2 linked regions of the Haloactinomyces albus genome follow. The protein of the gene in region 1 binds, or shares a complex with, the protein of each later gene. Links are inferred from orthologs where the notes say so. Each region holds a gene or a part of one and is shown in the gene's direction. Other genes may lie near its edges. The genes, in order: JOF55_RS09835 and dnaN.

Region 1 (8,499 bases):
TACCTCCACCGGGAACGGCATCACCAGAGTGCTGTTCTTCTCCGCGGACACTTCGACCACCGTCTGCAACAGGCGCAACTGCAAGGCTCCCGGTGCCGTTTCCATCGCGTCGGCGGCCTCGGCCAGCTTGTTCGATGCCTGCAACTCACCGTCGGCGTTGATGACTCGAGCACGCCGATCGCGCTCGGCCTCGGCCTGCCGCGACATCGAGCGTTGCATGCCCTCGGGCAGCGAAACCTCCTTGGTCTCGACCCGATCGATGCTGATGCCCCAATCCTCGGTCGGGGTGTCGATGACCCCCCGCAACTCATCGTTGATCTGCTGCCGATCCGTCAGCAGCGTGTCCAGATCGGCCCGGCCGATCACCGAGCGCAAGGACGTCTGCGCGACCTGGGAGGTGGCGTGCAGGTAGTCCGAAACATTGATCACGGCTTTGACCGGATCCTCCACGCGGAAGTACACCACGGCATCCACGCTGATCGAGACGTTGTCCCGGGTGATGGCTCCCTGTGCGGGAACGTCGAGCACGGCGGTCTGGACCGGCACCTTCTTCATCCGGTCCACGAACGGCACGATCACGCGCAGTCCCGGCTGACGCACCGGTGACAGCAGCCGGCCGAAGCGCAGCACCACCCCGCGTTGGTACTGCTGCACAGCGCGCAGTCCCGCACCCACGAGCACGAGCAGGAGCAGGATGACAAGGACGATTGCCGTCCACACAACGCTCACGGCTTACGCTCCTTTCGCGCGGCGGAGCACCACATCGTCCACTCTTGCGCCAAGGTACGCCTCGGTACTGTGGGTTTCCGATTCGTAGCCGCAGGTCACGAGCACATGACGACCCTTCCGGGGAGCCCTGCCCCGCGGGCACAACACCGAGTGTGACCTGTGCTTCCGCTACTCGCATGGGCCACCGCTCGTGTCCGTTGAAGTCGGTGCTGACGCGGATCACCTCGTCGGGCAGCTCGCGAGCGAGGTCGTTCTCACCGATGTGGCGGTAGCAGTCCATCGCGTAGAAGTCGTACTTCGACGGGTCCACGACGAAGTGGTTTTCGACGTTGTCCGGGTAAGGCATTCCTTCGAGCACGAGGCGCCCGTGCTCCAGGGTCTTCAGCATCTCGTCACGGTGGCCCATTCGCGCGAGCGCTTTCGCCTTCTGGGCGATGAGCTGGACGCTGACGCTGTGGTTTCCCGCGGCGGCCTCGGCCGCCATCGGCGGCCGCGAGGCCGCCTCGGTAGTCCCCCGACGTGAGTGCGAACCACGCGCGCATCTCGTGAGCCCATCCGAGGATTCCGGGGCTGCCGACTTCATGGCCCAGTGTCAGGGCGGAGCGTCGAGTGGCTTCTGCGGAACGCTTGTCGCCGAGGTCGTACTCGAGGCAGCCGACGAGCAGCGTCAGCCAGCCTGCCAGTTCCAGCGTTTCCCGCCGCTGGCGGAAGCTGACAGGGCTCACGATGTCGAGCGTGCTCATCCCGGTCGCGGTCACAAGGTCGATCTCGCTGTTGCTTCTGCCAAGAGGTGGAAACAGCGACGCGGTAACTGTGCCGAGCGTGGCCGCGATGTGCGAGGTTCACCACGTCGGCTGACGGCCACGCCACGGACCAACCGAATTCCCGAACGCGAACAGGGCCGGGCGCTGGTGTCGCGCCCGGCCCCGTGACCTGCGGAGGATACGGGATTCGAACCCGTGAAGGGGGATGCCCTTACACGATTTCCAATCGTGCGCCTTAGGCCGCTCGGCCAATCCTCCGCGAACAAGTGTACGGGACGGGTGTCGATCGGCAGCCATGGGGGGCGGGCCGCCTCGGCGGTGAAGCCGCGCGGACCGATTCTCCGGTTGGACGGACCCCCGTCTCGTCGTGTGCCACGGTTCGTTACACTTGAACGTGGACCCCGTGCGGCGTCCAACCTGTGAACTCCCCCAGGGCCGGAAGGCAGCAAGGGTAAGCGGGCTCTGGCGGGTGCACGGGGTCCCCTTTTTATCGGGTTGTACGCGGCCCCGCAGGCTGTCGCCTGCCGTTGTCGAGATGTCCGGCCGACCACGTAAAGTCCCCGGTGTGGCGCTCGCCCTCTACCGCAAGTACCGGCCGGCGACCTTCGGTGAGGTCGTCGGCCAGGAGCACGTCACCGAACCCCTGCGTACCGCGCTGGCGTCCGGCCGCATCAACCACGCCTACCTGTTCTCCGGGCCACGGGGTTGCGGCAAGACCTCCAGCGCGCGAATCCTCGCGAGGTCGCTGAACTGCCTGCACGGACCGACTGCGGAGCCCTGTGGGGAGTGCGATTCGTGCGTCGCTCTCGCCCCCGAGGGGCCGGGCAGTGTCGACGTCATCGAACTCGACGCGGCCAGCCACGGTGGTGTCGACGACACCCGCGAACTCCGCGACCGTGCCGTGTTCGCCCCGGCACAGTCCCGCTACCGGATCTTCGTCATCGACGAGGCCCACATGGTCACCCCGCAGGGCTTCAACGCCCTGCTCAAGATCGTCGAAGAGCCGCCGGAACACCTGGTCTTCATCTTCGCCACCACCGAGCCGGACAAGGTGCTCACCACCATCCGCTCGCGCACGCACCACTACCCGTTTCGGCTGATGCCTCCGGGCACCATGCGCGAGCTGCTCGAACGCATCTGTGGTGAGGAAGGGGTACGGGTCGAATCCACCGTGTACCCGCTGGCGATCCGCGCGGGCGGCGGTTCGGCACGGGACACCCTGAGCGTCTTCGACCAGTTGCTGGCAGGCGCGGGCGACGAGGGCATCACCTACGACCGTGCGGTCGCGCTACTCGGTGTCACCGACGTCGCCCTGATCAACGACATGGTGGACGCTCTCGCAGCGGGCGATGGTGCCGCGGTCTACGGGACGGTGGACCGACTGGTCGAGGCGGGACATGATCCACGCCGCTTCGCCTCCGACCTGCTGGACCGATTGCGGGACCTGGTGCTGTTGAACGCGGTGCCCGACGCGGCGCAGCGCGGGCTCGTCGATGGCGGCGGTGACGACCTCGCCACCATGCAGAGCCAGGGCGACCGACTCGGTGCGGCGACCCTGTCCCGGTTTGCCGAGATCGTGCACACCGGTCTGTCCGAGATGCGCGGTGCCACGGCGCCGCGCCTGCTGCTGGAACTGCTGTGCGCGCGGATGCTGCTTCCCACCGTTTCCGCGGAGGAGACCGCGCTGCTGCAGCGTCTGGAGCGTGTCGAGCGGCGTATGACCATCGCGCCGCCGGAGAGCAGCTCTTCGGGGGAGCACGCGGAAACCGCGGGCCCCGAACCGGGTTCGGCACCGGCGGAGCCCGAGAGCGGACCACCGCGGCGTGTGTTCCAGCGGCCACACGAGCGAGCCGCCCAGCAGCACGCCACCCAGCAGCAAGCCGCCCAGCAGCAGGCGGCCCAGCAGCAGGCGGCCGAGACCGGGGCGTCGGCGTCCGGGCCTGCGACGGGAAAGGACACCCCTGCGGAGAAGCCGCCTGCGGAGAGCACATCTGCGGAGAGCACATCTGCGGAGAACGGGCGGTACGAGTCCGAGGGTGTGCAGTCGGGAAGGCAACAGGGGACCGCCGAACCGGCGCCGTCCGAACAGGACGCCACCGCAGCGCGGCAGCAGCCCACCGAAACCCGCTCGGCTCAGCCGCCCGAGGGACACGCCGAGTCCGGGGCTACCTCCGGCGGGCTCGACGCCGCCGCGGTGCGGCGGGTGTGGACGGAACTGCTGCGTGCCGTCGCCGAACGCCACAAGCCCACGCAGGCTCTGCTGCTCAACGCCACCGTGCAGGACCTGCGTGACGGCACTCTCGTGTTGTCCATGCCGACAACCGGGTTGCTGAAGCAGTTCGCCCAGCAGCACCGGGTCGAGTTCGTGCGCGATGCCATGCGGGCCGTTCTCGGTGGTGAATGGCAGGTCCAGTGCGTGGAGGAGGGGGCCGCCGCTGCGCAGCAAGGCGGGCAGGCTGCCGGTGACCGGGCACAGGCCCGGCCATCGCAGGCAGCGCCTTCGCCGGGCGGGTCCTCGCCGGGCGGATGGACTCGGCAGCAGGAATCCCGAGGCCCGCAGGACTCGTCTGCGCACCGGGCCTCGGCGGAGTGGTCCGGCGAAACGCGCGGAGAGCAGCCTTCGGCGGGGTCACCGGGGCAGGAGAACCGTGCCGCATCGAACGGAGTACGCCCGGAAGCCGGCTCCCCGAGCGAGCACGGCAGCGTCCCCCCGCCTCCGGAACCCTCGGAACCCCCGGATGAGCAACCGCCTCCGGAGCCGCTGCCGCCGGAACCGCCACCGGAGCCGCTGCCTCCGGAGCCGCCGGACGAGGAACCGCCACCGGAGGATGTTCCTCCGCCGCAGGAGTTTGCCCGGCAGCAGGAGGATGCCGTACAGAGCGCGGAGCCGGAGCTCGCAGGCACCGCTTCCCCGGCTCCTGCTTCCCGGGTCGCTGCGTCTCACGGGGAATCCGCTGCGTCGTCTCCCGGGGGAGCAGCGGAGCAGCCGCAGCAGGAAACGCAGGACCCGCAGGAAGCGGCCGTCGAACTCTTCGCCAGCGAACTCGGAGCTCGCAGGATCGAGGACACCTGAGGCAATGGCGCCCGAGGCGATGCCGCGGTGTCCGCGAATCACCGGAGAACGTGGGCATCGACCCGCTGCGTGGGATATCCGATTACGCTGGCGAGGAAGGACCCTGCACCGGTGCGGTGCGTTGCCATCGCCGCAGGGTCGGCGCGGAGACCCGCAGAGACCGCGGAGACCCGGCGAACAGCCGAACCAGCCGTTCAGCGGCCCGACCCAGTGGATTACCGAAGTCCGGAGAGGAGCCATGGTGCAACCGGGCGACCAGCAGCCGAACATGCAAGAGATCATGAAGCAGGCGCAGGAGATGCAGCAGCAGCTCATGACTGCGCAGGAGGAGCTCGCCAAGACCGAGGTGACCGGCAGTGCCGGTGGCGGCCTGGTCACGGCGGTCGTGACGGGCGCGGGCGAGCTGCAGTCCATGTCGATCGACCCGAAGGCCGCCGATCCCACCGATACCGAAACCCTGTCGGACATGGTCGTCGCGGCGGTCCGGGATGCCAACCGAGCCGCGCAGGAGCTGCAGGCCGAGAAGATGGGGCCGGTCACCGGTGCGCTCGGTGGTGGGCAGGGCGGCCCGGACATGGGCGGTCTCGGCCTGCCCGGTCTGTGACGGGCGGGTTCACGTGTACGAAGGGCCTGTTCAGGACCTGATCGACGAGCTCGGTCGCCTACCGGGGGTCGGCCCGAAGAGTGCTCAGCGCATCGCCTTCCACCTGCTGGCTGCCGAGACCGCGGATGTCACCCGGCTGCAGGACGCGCTGCAGAAGGTCAAGGAAGGCGTGGTGTTCTGCGAGGTTTGCGGCAACGTCTCGGAGCAGGAGACGTGCCGGATCTGCCAGGACACCCGCCGTGACCCGAAGTTGGTGTGCGTGGTCGAGGAGCCGAAGGACGTGCTCGCCATCGAGCGCACCCGCGAGTTCCGGGGGCGCTATCACGTGCTCGGGGGTGCGCTGGATCCGCTTTCCGGCGTCGGGCCGGATCAGCTGCGCATTCGTGAGCTGGTGACCAGGATCGGTACGGACGGGATCACCGAGGTGATCATCGCCACGGACCCGAACACCGAAGGGGAGGCGACGGCGACGTACCTGGTGCGGCTGCTGCAGGACTTCCCCGATCTGAGTGTCACGCGACTGGCCTCGGGTCTGCCGATGGGAGGCGATCTCGAGTTCGCCGACGAGTTGACTCTGGGCCGCGCCCTGTCCGGTCGTCGTACGGCCTGATTTCACCGTGGTGAGCGCGTCGTTCTGGCAGTCACAGTGCCGGGATGGCGCGTTCACTCCGGCCGTGATCGCCGATCGGGTAGGGGCGGCACCGCCGAGGTTGGGCGGGGTTCGCCTGGTCGCCGTCGACGGTCCCTCGGGTTCGGGCAAGTCCACCCTTGCCGACGCGCTGGTGGCGGAACTGACCCGTCGCGGATCCGATGTCCGGCTGGTACGCACCGACGACTTCGCGACCTGGGACGAACCGGTGCAGTGGTGGCCGAAGCTCGTCGAGGGGGTACTCGACCCCCTGCGCAGGGGTGAGCGTGGGCGCTATCGGCGTGTGGAGTGGCCGCGAGGGGAACCGGTGCCGGGTGCGATGGTCGATGTCGACGTGCCGCAGGTGCTGGTCGTCGAAGGTGTGTCGGCGGCTCGTGCCTCGATCGCCGACCTGGTTTCGCAGGCGATCTGGGTGGAGTTCGCGGGGCAGCGACAGCGCCTGGAACGGGCCGTTGCTCGAGAGGGGGAGGACGCAAGGCCGCACTTGCGCCGGTGGCAGGAGCTCGAACGGGAGTGGTTCGACTCGGACGACACACGGGCTCGTGCCGATGTTGTCCTCGAGTACGGCCTTTTCGAGCAAAATCTTCGGCTGTAGGCAGTAATACGCGAATTTATCCGGATAAAGCAGCGGCCGATCCGGATGATCATGTAGTGGAATCGTAATCTTGAGGTCTCCACTCGAGCCGCATGACGGGTTACTCTCTGCGTCACTCTGAGATGTGCAACACACCGAGGTGCGTGATGAGAAGAGCCCGTCCGGCGGGGTACCGGTTACCGTATGTACGACGTCGTCTCGCGACCGCCGGAGTGGCGTGCATGCTCACGGCCTCGCTGGCGGCCTGCGTCGCCTCCGAGCGAGACAGCGCAGCAGGTGGGGAAGGCGGCACGCTGATCTTCGGCGCCGCAGGCGCGCCGGCTCTGTTCGACCCGTTCTACGCCTCCGACGGAGAGACCTTCCGGGTCACGCGCCAGATGATGGAGGGCCTGGTCGACTACAAGCCGGGCACCGCCGAGATCCAGCCGGAGCTCGCGACGAACTGGGACTCGTCGGAGGACGGCACGACCTGGACCTTCCAACTGCGCAAAGGCGTGCGGTTCCACGACGGGACCGCGTTCAACGCCGAGGCGGTCTGTGCGAACTTCGAGCGCTGGTACAACCAGACCGGTGCGGGCCGGAACTCGGCCCTGTCGTACTACTGGATCGAGACGTTCGGCGGATTCGCGGGCGACGACAAGCCCTCGCTGTACGAATCCTGCGAAACGACCGGCGAGTTCACCGCCGTGCTCAACCTGACCCGGCCGACCTCGAAGTTCCCGGACGCGCTGGGACTGGACTCGTTCAGCATGCAGTCGCCGACGGCGATGAAGAAGTACCGGGCCAACGACGTCAAGGCGCAGGGCACCAGCTTCGTGTACTCGGAGTACGCCAAGAAGCACCCGACCGGCACCGGCCCGTTCGAGTTCGTCTCCTATGACGAGGGCAACGGCACCATCACCCTCGCCCGCAACGAGGACTACTGGGGCGAGAAGGCGAAACTGAGCCGGTTGATCTTCAAGATCATTCCGGATGAGAACGTGCGCAAGCAGGAGCTGCTCGCCGGAAGCATCGACGGCTACGACTTCCCGAATCCCGCCGACCTGAAGTCCCTGCGCGAGGCGGGTTTCAACGTCCAGATCCGCGATCCCTTCAACATCATGTACCTGGGCATCACCCAGAAGAACAACCCGGCGCTGCAGGATCTGCGGGTACGCAAGGCGCTGGCCTATGCGGTCGACCGGAAGAACCTGGTTCAGGCGAACCTGCCCGAGGGGGCCGAGGTCGCCACCCAGTTCTATCCGGACACCGTCGACGGCTATGCCGAGGACGTGCAGAAGTACCCCTACGATCCACAGAAGGCCAAGCAACTGCTCGCCGAGGCGGGCCGGTCGGACCTGACTCTGGAGTTCTTCTGGCCGACCCAGGTCACGCGGCCGTACATGCCCGATCCGCGGGGCATTTTCAACGCTATCGCCGGGGATCTGCGAGCCGTGGGGATCACGGTGAAGCCGGTCAGCAAGCCCTGGAACGGTGGCTACCTGGACGACGTCAACAATGCTCGGGCAGATCTGTTCCTGCTGGGCTGGACCGGTGACTACAACTCGCCGGACAACTTCATCGGCACGTTCTTCGGCAATACCGAGAACCAGTTCTACACCGGAGCCTCGCCGTGGGGCGCGGAGCTGGCACGGCAACTGCAGGCCGCCGACCAGGAACCCGACGCGGCCGAACGCGAGGCGATGTATGCCGACATCAACCGCAAGCTGATGTCGCAGTACCTGCCCGCGGTGCCGCTGTCGCACTCGCCGCCTGCGATCGTGACCAGCAAGAAGGTCCAGGGCTTGGTGACCTCGCCGCTGACGGCCGAGGAGTTCGCCTCGGTCAGCATCGCGGAGTGAGGACCCGACTTGCTTCGCTATACGATCCGACGTCTGGGCCAGCTCGCGATCGTGCTGGCCGTGCTGTCGGTCCTGCTGTTCGCCTGGCTGCGTTCGCTGCCCGGTGGCCCGGTCTCGGCGTTGCTGGGAAACCGCGCAACGCCCGAGTCCCGTGCGCGGCTGGTGGAGCGGCTGGGGCTGGACGAGCCGCTGTACGTGCAGTACTGGAACTTCCTGCAACGGGCCGCTTCCGGGGATTTCGGAG
Region 2 (8,355 bases), 240 kb from region 1 along the record:
CGACACCACCTTGAAGGGCACGAGACCCGCTTGTTAACCTGCCCGTCTGCCAAACGCTCGATTCACCGGCTGTCGACTCACCGGCTGTCGACTCGTCAGCCGTCGGCCGTTCCGCCGACGCAGAACAACCACAAGGATCCACCGTAACGGTTCCGACCTCGACTGGTACGGCACTGTGGGCCCCAGGACGTCCCACCACGTTGCCCTGTCGTACCTTCGTGCACAGTTGTGGACAACTCTGTGGATACGTATCTCGACAACGGCCACCCGAAAAGCGGCCACCCGGAGCTGCCTCGACAACCGTGTAGGTCCTGTGATTCGTGCGGGCGCCAGGGCACGCGGGTCACGTGCCGATGAGGGGAGGGGAGTGCAGCGGTGTCCGACCACCAAACCGATCTCGAGCGGGTCTGGGACGAGGTGGTTCACGAGCTGTCCTCGGGCACGCTCTCGCCTCAGCAACGCGCGTGGATGCGAGTGACACGCCCGATCGGACTGCTGGACGGTACCGCTCTGTTGGCCGCTCCGAGCGACTTCGCGAAGGAAGCGATCGAACGTGCGCTCCGGGATCCGATCACCGATGCGCTCTCCCGCAGGCTCGGCCGTTCCGTATCCCTGGCCGTCAAGGTGGACACCACCGTTCCGGCCCCGACCCGGCCGGTCACCCAGCAGCAGGCTCCCGGAGCCGACCCGCAGGTCGAGCAGAACCCGACCGCCGACCGACCGGGTGAGTTCGAATACACCGAAGCTCCCTACGGGACCTCGCCGTATCCCGCGACTTCCTCCCCGAGCGGACGCTACGACAGAGCCCCTGGCATGCGCCCCCCCGACGAGAGGCCATCGGGCGACGGGAGTCCCGATTATCGGGGTGCGGACCCCTGGAACCCGGAGTATCGGACACACGAGCAGCCCCCTGACGACCACCGGCCGGAAACCTACGGCAACACCGCACATACCGGCTCGATCAGCGGTTCACTCCCCACGGCATCGACCGCAGGACAACAGATACCCGGCAGCGGGGAGGAGCCCGACCTCTTCGCAGCCTACTCGCCACAGCACAGCAGCCCGACCGGCTACGATCATCGAGGATCGACCTCGGAGAGCACGGGCCGGGGAAGCACACCCCCGGGGAACTCCGCGAGTACGGCCGACGCAGCCGGTGAGGTCGAACCGGACGACGAGGAGGAAGGCGAGGCGCTCAACACCGCCAACGAGATTTGGCCGACCTTCGGGGGCGGAAACCAACCCGAAACCCAGCAGGGACAGCCGTTCACCGCGCCGAAGCACGCACCGCCGACCTCGCAGACACGTCTCAACGCGAAGTACACCTTCGACACGTTCGTGATCGGTGCCTCCAACCGCTTCGCCCATGCCGCGGCCGTGGCCGGCGCGGAGGCGCCTGCCCGCGCATACAACCCGCTGTTCATCTGGGGAGAGTCCGGGCTGGGCAAAACACACCTGCTGCACGCGGTGGGGCACTACGCGCAACGCCTGTTCCCGGGGATGCGCGTGCGGTACGTCTCCACCGAGGAGTTCACCAACGACTTCATCAACTCGTTGCGCGACGACCGGCAGGTCGCCTTCCAGCGCCGCTACCGCGACGTCGATGTGCTGCTGGTCGACGACATCCAGTTCCTGGAGGGCAAGGAAGGGACTCAGGAGGAGTTCTTCCATACCTTCAACACACTGCACAACTCCAACAAGCAGATCGTGGTGTCCTCCGATCGCCCACCGAAGAGTCTGCACACGCTGGAGGATCGGCTGCGCACCCGCTTCGAGTGGGGCCTGATCACCGACATCCAGCCACCGGAGCTGGAAACCCGGATCGCGATTCTGCGGAAGAAGGCCGCGCAGGACCGGATGGCCGCACCCGCCGAGGTGCTGGAGTTCATCGCGGCGCGGATCGAGCGCAACATCCGCGAGCTGGAGGGTGCCCTGATCCGGGTCACCGCGTTCGCCTCGCTGAATCAGCAGCCCGTGGACGTGCAGCTGGCCGAGATCGTGCTGCGTGATCTCATTCCGGACTCGCATACCCCGGAGATCACCGCGGGCACGATCATGGCGGTCACCGCCGAGTTCTTCGAGGTCACCGTGGACGATCTGTGCGGTCCGGGCAAAACGAAAGCGCTGGCCCAAGCTCGGCAGATCGCCATGTACCTGTGCCGGGAGCTCACCGACTCGTCGCTGCCGAAGATCGGACAGAGCTTCGGCGGCCGGGACCACACGACGGTCATGCACGCGGACAAGAAGATCCGCAATGGGATGGCCGAGCGCCGCCGCGTCTACGACCAGGTCCAGGAACTGACCGCTCGTATCAAGCAGCAGTCCTCGCTGGCCTGAGCGCACCCGCGCATCCTGCGGCTCACACCTTTCCGCTGACCCACCCGCATGCGAGCACCCCGGTGACACAGAAGGATCCGGCCGCATCCGGGTGGCACCTCCGGTCGCACCCGTCGGATCGATCGGATCGCTTCGGACCTCACAGGGTGCACGCATCCGATATGAACCGACACGAAACGGACGCGCAGCAAGCACCAGCACGACGGGAATACGGAGCGTCACGGAACTCCTGAGATCTACCCGATTGTGAATTACCGCATTGTCTGCGGTCGGCAACTCGCCGGTAACCCGAGTTGTCCACAGCAAAACTCGTCCCCAAGGCTGCGCTGCGGTACCCCAAAAATCAACCACAAGCTGTACACAACGAAGCCGGACTTGCCCACAGGAAGGGCATCAGTTGCCCACAAGTTGTCCACAGAGTTGTCCACAACCCGTTCGAGGGATCTTGATCCACCCACAAGACCTGGGGATAACCTGGGGTCAGCCTGGGGATGGACTGTGGATAGATCAGTGGATCTTGGGGATGGTTTTATCCACAAGCCAAGTTGTCCACAGGCAAGCTCAATGATCCACAAGTTACCCACAGTGGGCTCCACAACCATGCACACCTGCGACCAGCGCAAAGTCGACTTATCCCCAGCGTCCACAGCCCCTACTACTACGGCTGTTTTTTCTCTTCTTTTTGGGAAAAAAGAAAAAAGAAGGGGCAGTGGACAAGTGAAGGAACATCCCGCCACGGCCGAACGACACCCCGTACCGAAGCCGGGACCCGGATGACGCGCTCACATCGCAGGCTCTACGGTGGAACTCCCCGTACCCGGTCGGCGGTCTGACGGCCGGGATGCCATCACCGGTGCCGAATCGCACCTACGATGGCCCACAGGCGAGCACGAGCTCTTCGCTCCACCGAAGTACCCCCAGCAAGACGTGTCCAGCAAGCCACCAGCGGCTGGAATCGAAAGGACTCCCATGAAGATCCGCGTGGAACGTGACGGTCTCGCCGACGCCGTCGCCTGGGTCGCACGCAGCGTCCCGTCACGGCCACCGGTTCCGGTCCTGGGTGGGGTGCTACTCGACGCGAGTTCCGAGGACACCCTGACCATCTCGGGATTCGACTACGAAGTCTCCGCCCAGGTCGGGGTCGAAGCCACGATCGAGTCGACCGGGCGCACCCTGGTCTCCGGCAGGCTGCTCGCGGACATCACCAAAGCGTTGCCATCGCGCCCCGTCGAGATCACCGTGGACGGCAACCGGGTCAGCATCACCTGCGGAAGCTCCCGGTTCAGCCTCCCCACGATGCCGGTGGAGGACTACCCGCAACTGCCCGGCATGCCCGAACATGCCGGTTCCGTTGCCGGTGACCTGTTCAGCGAAGCCGTCGCCCAGGTCGCGGTCGCCGCGGGCAAGGACGAGACGCTGCCGATGCTCACCGGCGTCCGGATCGAGATCAACGAGGACCGGTTGACGATGGTGGCCACGGACCGTTTCCGGTTGGCCATGCGCGAGTTCGCCTGGGAACCGAGTGGTGCGGTGACCGATACATCGGTGCTCGTACCGGCCAAGACCCTGGCGGACTCGGCCAAGACCCTGGGGAGCGCGGACAGCAAGGTCGAAATCTCGCTTGCCTCGGGTGACGGCCTGCTCGGCCTGTCCGGCCCCAGCCGCCGCAACACCAGTCGGCTCCTCGATGCGGAGTTCCCGAAATATCGCCAGTTGCTGCCTTCGGAGACCTCGGCGAGCACGATCATCGATGTCAACCCACTGGTGGATGCCATCAAGCGAGTGTCGCTGGTCGCCGAACGAGGCACTCAGGTGCGCCTGGAGTTCTCGGAATCCGGGCTGCGGCTGACGGCAGGGGGCGATGACGAAGGCAGCGCGGAGGAAGAACTGGCCGTCGAGTTCTCGGGCGACCCGCTGACGATCGCCTTCAACCCCGGCTATCTGCTCGACGGGCTCGGGGCGCTGAAGACCGATCGCGCTCAGATGCTGTTCACCACATCCAGCCGTCCCGCACTCCTCAAGCCGGTCGGGCAGGATGGTTCGGTGAGCGAGGGGTACCTCTACCTGCTGATGCCGGTCCGGATGCCCGGCTGAGTTGCCGGCCAGTGGGGCGAACAGCACCCTTCGCCGGTAGCCGCAATCCCCGAACAGTAGCCAAGGAGTTCCGGTGCAACTCGGTCTCATCGGTTTGGGCAAGATGGGTTTCAACATGCGTGCCCGACTGCACGCAGCCGGGCACGAGGTCGTGGGCTACGACCGCAATCCGGAGGTCAGTGATACCCCCTCGATCGCCGACCTGGTGCGGGAGCTACGAGGGCCCCGCGTGGTGTGGCTCATGATTCCGCATGGCGATCCGACCCGCCGGGCCATCGAGGAGCTGAGTGATGAGCTCGATACGGGTGACCTGGTGATCGAGGGTGGAAACTCGCGTTTCACCGACGATCAGACGAACGCCGCCTTGCTCGCGGAAAAAGGCATCAAGTACGTCGACGTCGGGGTTTCCGGAGGTGTGTGGGGCGCGGAGAACGGCTATGGCCTGATGGCCGGAGGCGACTCCGAGGACATCGAACGGGCAATGCCGATCTTCGACGCATTGCGCCCCGACGGCGAACGGGAGAAGGGCTTCGCCCACGCCGGCCCGGTCGGTGCGGGCCACTACGCCAAGATGGTGCACAACGGCATCGAGTACGGCCTGATGCAGGCCTACGCCGAGGGCTTCGAGCTGTTGGCCGCTTCCGACGTCGTCACCGACGTGCCCGCGACGATCAAGGCGTGGACCGAAGGTACCGTCGTACGTTCCTGGCTGCTGGACCTGCTGGTTCGTGCCCTGGAAGAGGATCCGGAGCTCGAGGAGCTGCAGGGCTACGTCAGCGACTCCGGTGAGGGACGCTGGACCATCGAGGAGTCGATCAACAACGCGGTGCCGACTCCGGCGATCACCTCGGCCCTGTTCGCCCGGTTCGCCTCACGTCAAGAGGACTCGCCCGCGATGAAGGCGGTGGCGGCGTTGCGCAATCAGTTCGGTGGCCACTCCGTCCGGTCCAGCGACGACTGATCCGTGTACGTCCGCCACTTACAATTGACCGATTTCCGCTCCTGGCAGCACGCCGACCTCGCGTTCGCACCGGGACCGAGTGTGCTGATCGGAGCGAACGGGCAGGGCAAAACGAATCTCGTCGAAGCACTCGGCTACGTCGCCACGCTCGGTTCGCACCGCGTCGCCACCGATGCGCCCCTGGTGCGCCACGGCGCCCAGCGGGCGGTGGTGCGGGCCACGGTCGTCCACGCGGGGCGGGAGTTGCTGGTGGAGATCGAGATCGCCGCAGGGCGGGCGAACCGGGCCCGGATCAACCGTGGTGCAGCGTCCCGCCCCCGGGACGTACTGGGCATCCTGCGCACCGTTCTGTTCGCACCGGAAGACCTGGTCATGGTGCGGGGGGATCCGAGCGAGCGACGCCGCTTCCTCGACGACCTGTTGGTCTCCCGCACACCGCGCTACGCGGGGGTACGTACCGACTACGAGCGGGTGCTCAAGCAGCGCAACGCACTGCTGAAATCCGCGGGAGCGGCACGCAAGGGCAAGTCGGTTTCGGATGACCTGCGCACTCTGGAGGTATGGGACGGGCATCTGGCCCGCCACGGTGCCGACCTGCTGGCGGGCCGGCTCGACCTGGTCGCGGATCTCGCGCCGCATGTGACCCGGTCGTATGCGAGCGTGGCCGCAACGGGGGCGCCGGACGGACAACAACCGGGAGAGGGGCCCTCCGGGCGTGTCGCTCGGGTGAGTTACCGCAGCAGTTTCGGTGACTCCCTCCCCGAAGGGTTCGGACCGCCCCACGGTACGCGTGCCGGTACCGAGGAAGGCCGCAAGGCGCTGGAATCCGCGCTGCTGTCGGAACTGGAGCAGGTGCGCTCGCAGGAGCTCGAACGCGGCGTTTCCCTCGTGGGGCCGCATCGTGACGATCTCGACCTCGTGCTCGGCGAGGCCCCGGCGAAGGGGTATGCCAGCCACGGCGAATCATGGTCGCTCGCACTGGCGTTGCGGCTGGCTTCTTACCACCTGTTGGCAGCGGATGGCGCGGAACCGGTGCTGGTGCTCGACGACGTCTTCGCCGAGCTCGACAGCAGGCGACGGGCACGACTGGCCGAACTGGTCGCGGGTGCCGAGCAGGTTCTGGTGACGGCGGCCGTGCCCGAGGACGTGCCCGAGGAGCTGTCCGGTGTCCGATTCGATGTGGGCGACGGTGAGGTACAGCGTGTCGAATGAATCCCCGCCGGTTCGTGGCAGGAATCCCCGGCCTCCGTCCCAGCAGGCCCCTCGACACTCGCAGCCACGAACAGTGGCAGGCAGCACATCCGTCCTCCCCGAGGAGGACAACCGCCACACGACTGGGGATAACTCTGTGGATAATGTGGACAACTCGGTCACCGAGAACTCGTCGAAGCCCGCTGGTGAGTCCGCGCCGGACGACTCTTCGCTTCCGCAGGACTCCACACTCCGGGGAGCGGACCTGGCGCGCGCGGCACTGCAGGCCGCTCGGGAGCAAACGAAAGCACGTGGCCGTGGCAGGCCGCGGAAAAAGACGACGAGTACGAAAGCCCGGCGCAGACGCGGCTGGTCCGGAGCCGGAACCGACGACCGCGACCCCCAGCCACTGGGACGCGTCGCCTCCCGGATCGCTGCCGACCACGGCTGGGCGGAACGCCTGGCCGGAGGGCGAATCTTCGGTGGATGGGCGGCTCTGGTGGGCGATGAGATCGCCGAGCACACCAAGCCGGTGGCCCTGCAGGAGGGGGAACTCACCGTGCAGGCCGAATCGACCGCCTGGGCCACGCAGCTCCGGTTGCTGCAGCGCCAGATCCTTCAGCGCATCGCCGATGCCCTTGGCAAAGACGTGGTCCGCCGGATCAAGGTGCAGGGACCTGCAGCGCCGAGCTGGCGCTACGGCCCCCGGCACATCCCCGGCCGTGGCCCCCGCGACACCTACGGCTGAACAAAGAACCCCACGGTGGCCATCGAGCACGCCGCAGACGGTTCGCGACCCCTGAAAACCCATCCTGATCCGTTTTATTGGCTCTGTGAGCAATCCAGGAGGGTCCTTGGCCCGCTTCTGAACGAGGGGACCAGTAGAATGGTTATCGGACAGGCAATCTGGCTCTAGGAGACACCGAGGCCCGTGGCAGCACAGAAGAACGACTACAGCGCTTCCTCCATCACCGTTCTCGAAGGCCTTGAGGCCGTCCGCAAGCGCCCCGGTATGTACATCGGTTCGACCGGCGAACGCGGCTTGCACCACCTGGTGTGGGAGGTTGTGGACAACTCGGTCGACGAAGCCATGGCCGGGCATGCGAGCCAAGTCAGCGTGACTCTGCTCGCCGATGGCGGCGTCCGGGTGTCCGACGACGGCCGCGGCATCCCGGTCGACCAGCATCCGGTGGAAAAGAAGCCGACACTCGAGGTCGTGCTGACCATGCTGCACGCGGGCGGCAAGTTCGGCGGTGACTCGTACGCGGTCTCCGGCGGTCTGCACGGTGTGGGGGTTTCCGTCGTCAACGCGCTCTCCTCCGTCCTGGAGGCGGAGATCCACCGCGACGGCCACGTGTGGCGTCAGCGCTACGAGGACTCCAAACCGGTGCATCCCCCCAAGAAGGGCGAGGCCACCAAGAAGACCGGCACGAGCATCGTGTTCTGGGCGGATCCGAACATCTTCGAAACCACCCGCTACAACGCCGAGACCGTCGCGCGCCGCCTGCAGGAGATGGCGTTCCTGAACAAGGGACTGACCATCGTGCTGCGCGACGAGCGCGCCGACGAGGAGGACGAGTCCGGAGAGGACGCCTCCGGCCAGACCGCACGCTCGACCGAACGGACCTTTCACTACCCGGGAGGCCTCGAGGACTTCGTCACCCACATCAACCACACCAAGGAGCCCATCCACAAGAAGGTCGTCAGCTTCAGCGCCTCCGGCAACGGCCACGAGGCCGAGATCGCGATGCAGTGGAACAACGGCTACCAGC

What was found.
Region 2: the proteins of JOF55_RS09835 (region 1) and dnaN are in contact, whole or in part, in a cryo-EM structure (PDB 8GIZ), measured with the Escherichia coli proteins. The link is inferred for Haloactinomyces albus from one-to-one orthologs.

Annotation. Positions count from the first base shown.
Region 1 is NZ_JAVDXW010000001.1:2,088,044-2,096,542, reverse strand. Bases 1,680-4,812 are described here. They hold JOF55_RS09835 (DNA polymerase III subunit gamma and tau), read left to right. Parts: upstream 1,680-2,058; coding sequence 2,059-4,566; downstream 4,567-4,812. Other genes in these bases: JOF55_RS09830 (YbaB/EbfC family nucleoid-associated protein), read left to right, coding at 4,805-4,812. Outside these bases: JOF55_RS09855 (slipin family protein), read right to left, coding at 1-729; JOF55_RS09850 (hypothetical protein), read left to right, coding at 1,164-1,661; more of JOF55_RS09830, read left to right, coding at 4,813-5,170; recombination mediator RecR, read left to right, coding at 5,184-5,780; JOF55_RS09820 (uridine kinase family protein), read left to right, coding at 5,791-6,414; JOF55_RS09815 (ABC transporter substrate-binding protein), read left to right, coding at 6,636-8,255; JOF55_RS09810 (ABC transporter permease), read left to right, coding at 8,265-8,499. UniProt on the Escherichia coli protein: Part of the beta sliding clamp loading complex, which hydrolyzes ATP to load the beta clamp onto primed DNA to form the DNA replication pre-initiation complex.
Region 2 is NZ_JAVDXW010000001.1:2,325,850-2,334,204, reverse strand. Bases 2,380-5,368 are described here. They hold dnaN (DNA polymerase III subunit beta), read left to right. Parts: upstream 2,380-3,306; coding sequence 3,307-4,431; downstream 4,432-5,368. Other genes in these bases: gnd (phosphogluconate dehydrogenase (NAD(+)-dependent, decarboxylating)), read left to right, coding at 4,505-5,368. Outside these bases: chromosomal replication initiator protein DnaA, read left to right, coding at 376-2,337; more of gnd, read left to right, coding at 5,369-5,392; DNA replication/repair protein RecF, read left to right, coding at 5,396-6,604; JOF55_RS10945 (DciA family protein), read left to right, coding at 6,750-7,331; gyrB (DNA topoisomerase (ATP-hydrolyzing) subunit B), read left to right, coding at 7,515-8,355. UniProt on the Escherichia coli protein: Confers DNA tethering and processivity to DNA polymerases and other proteins. Acts as a clamp, forming a ring around DNA (a reaction catalyzed by the clamp-loading complex) which diffuses in an ATP-independent manner freely and bidirectionally along dsDNA.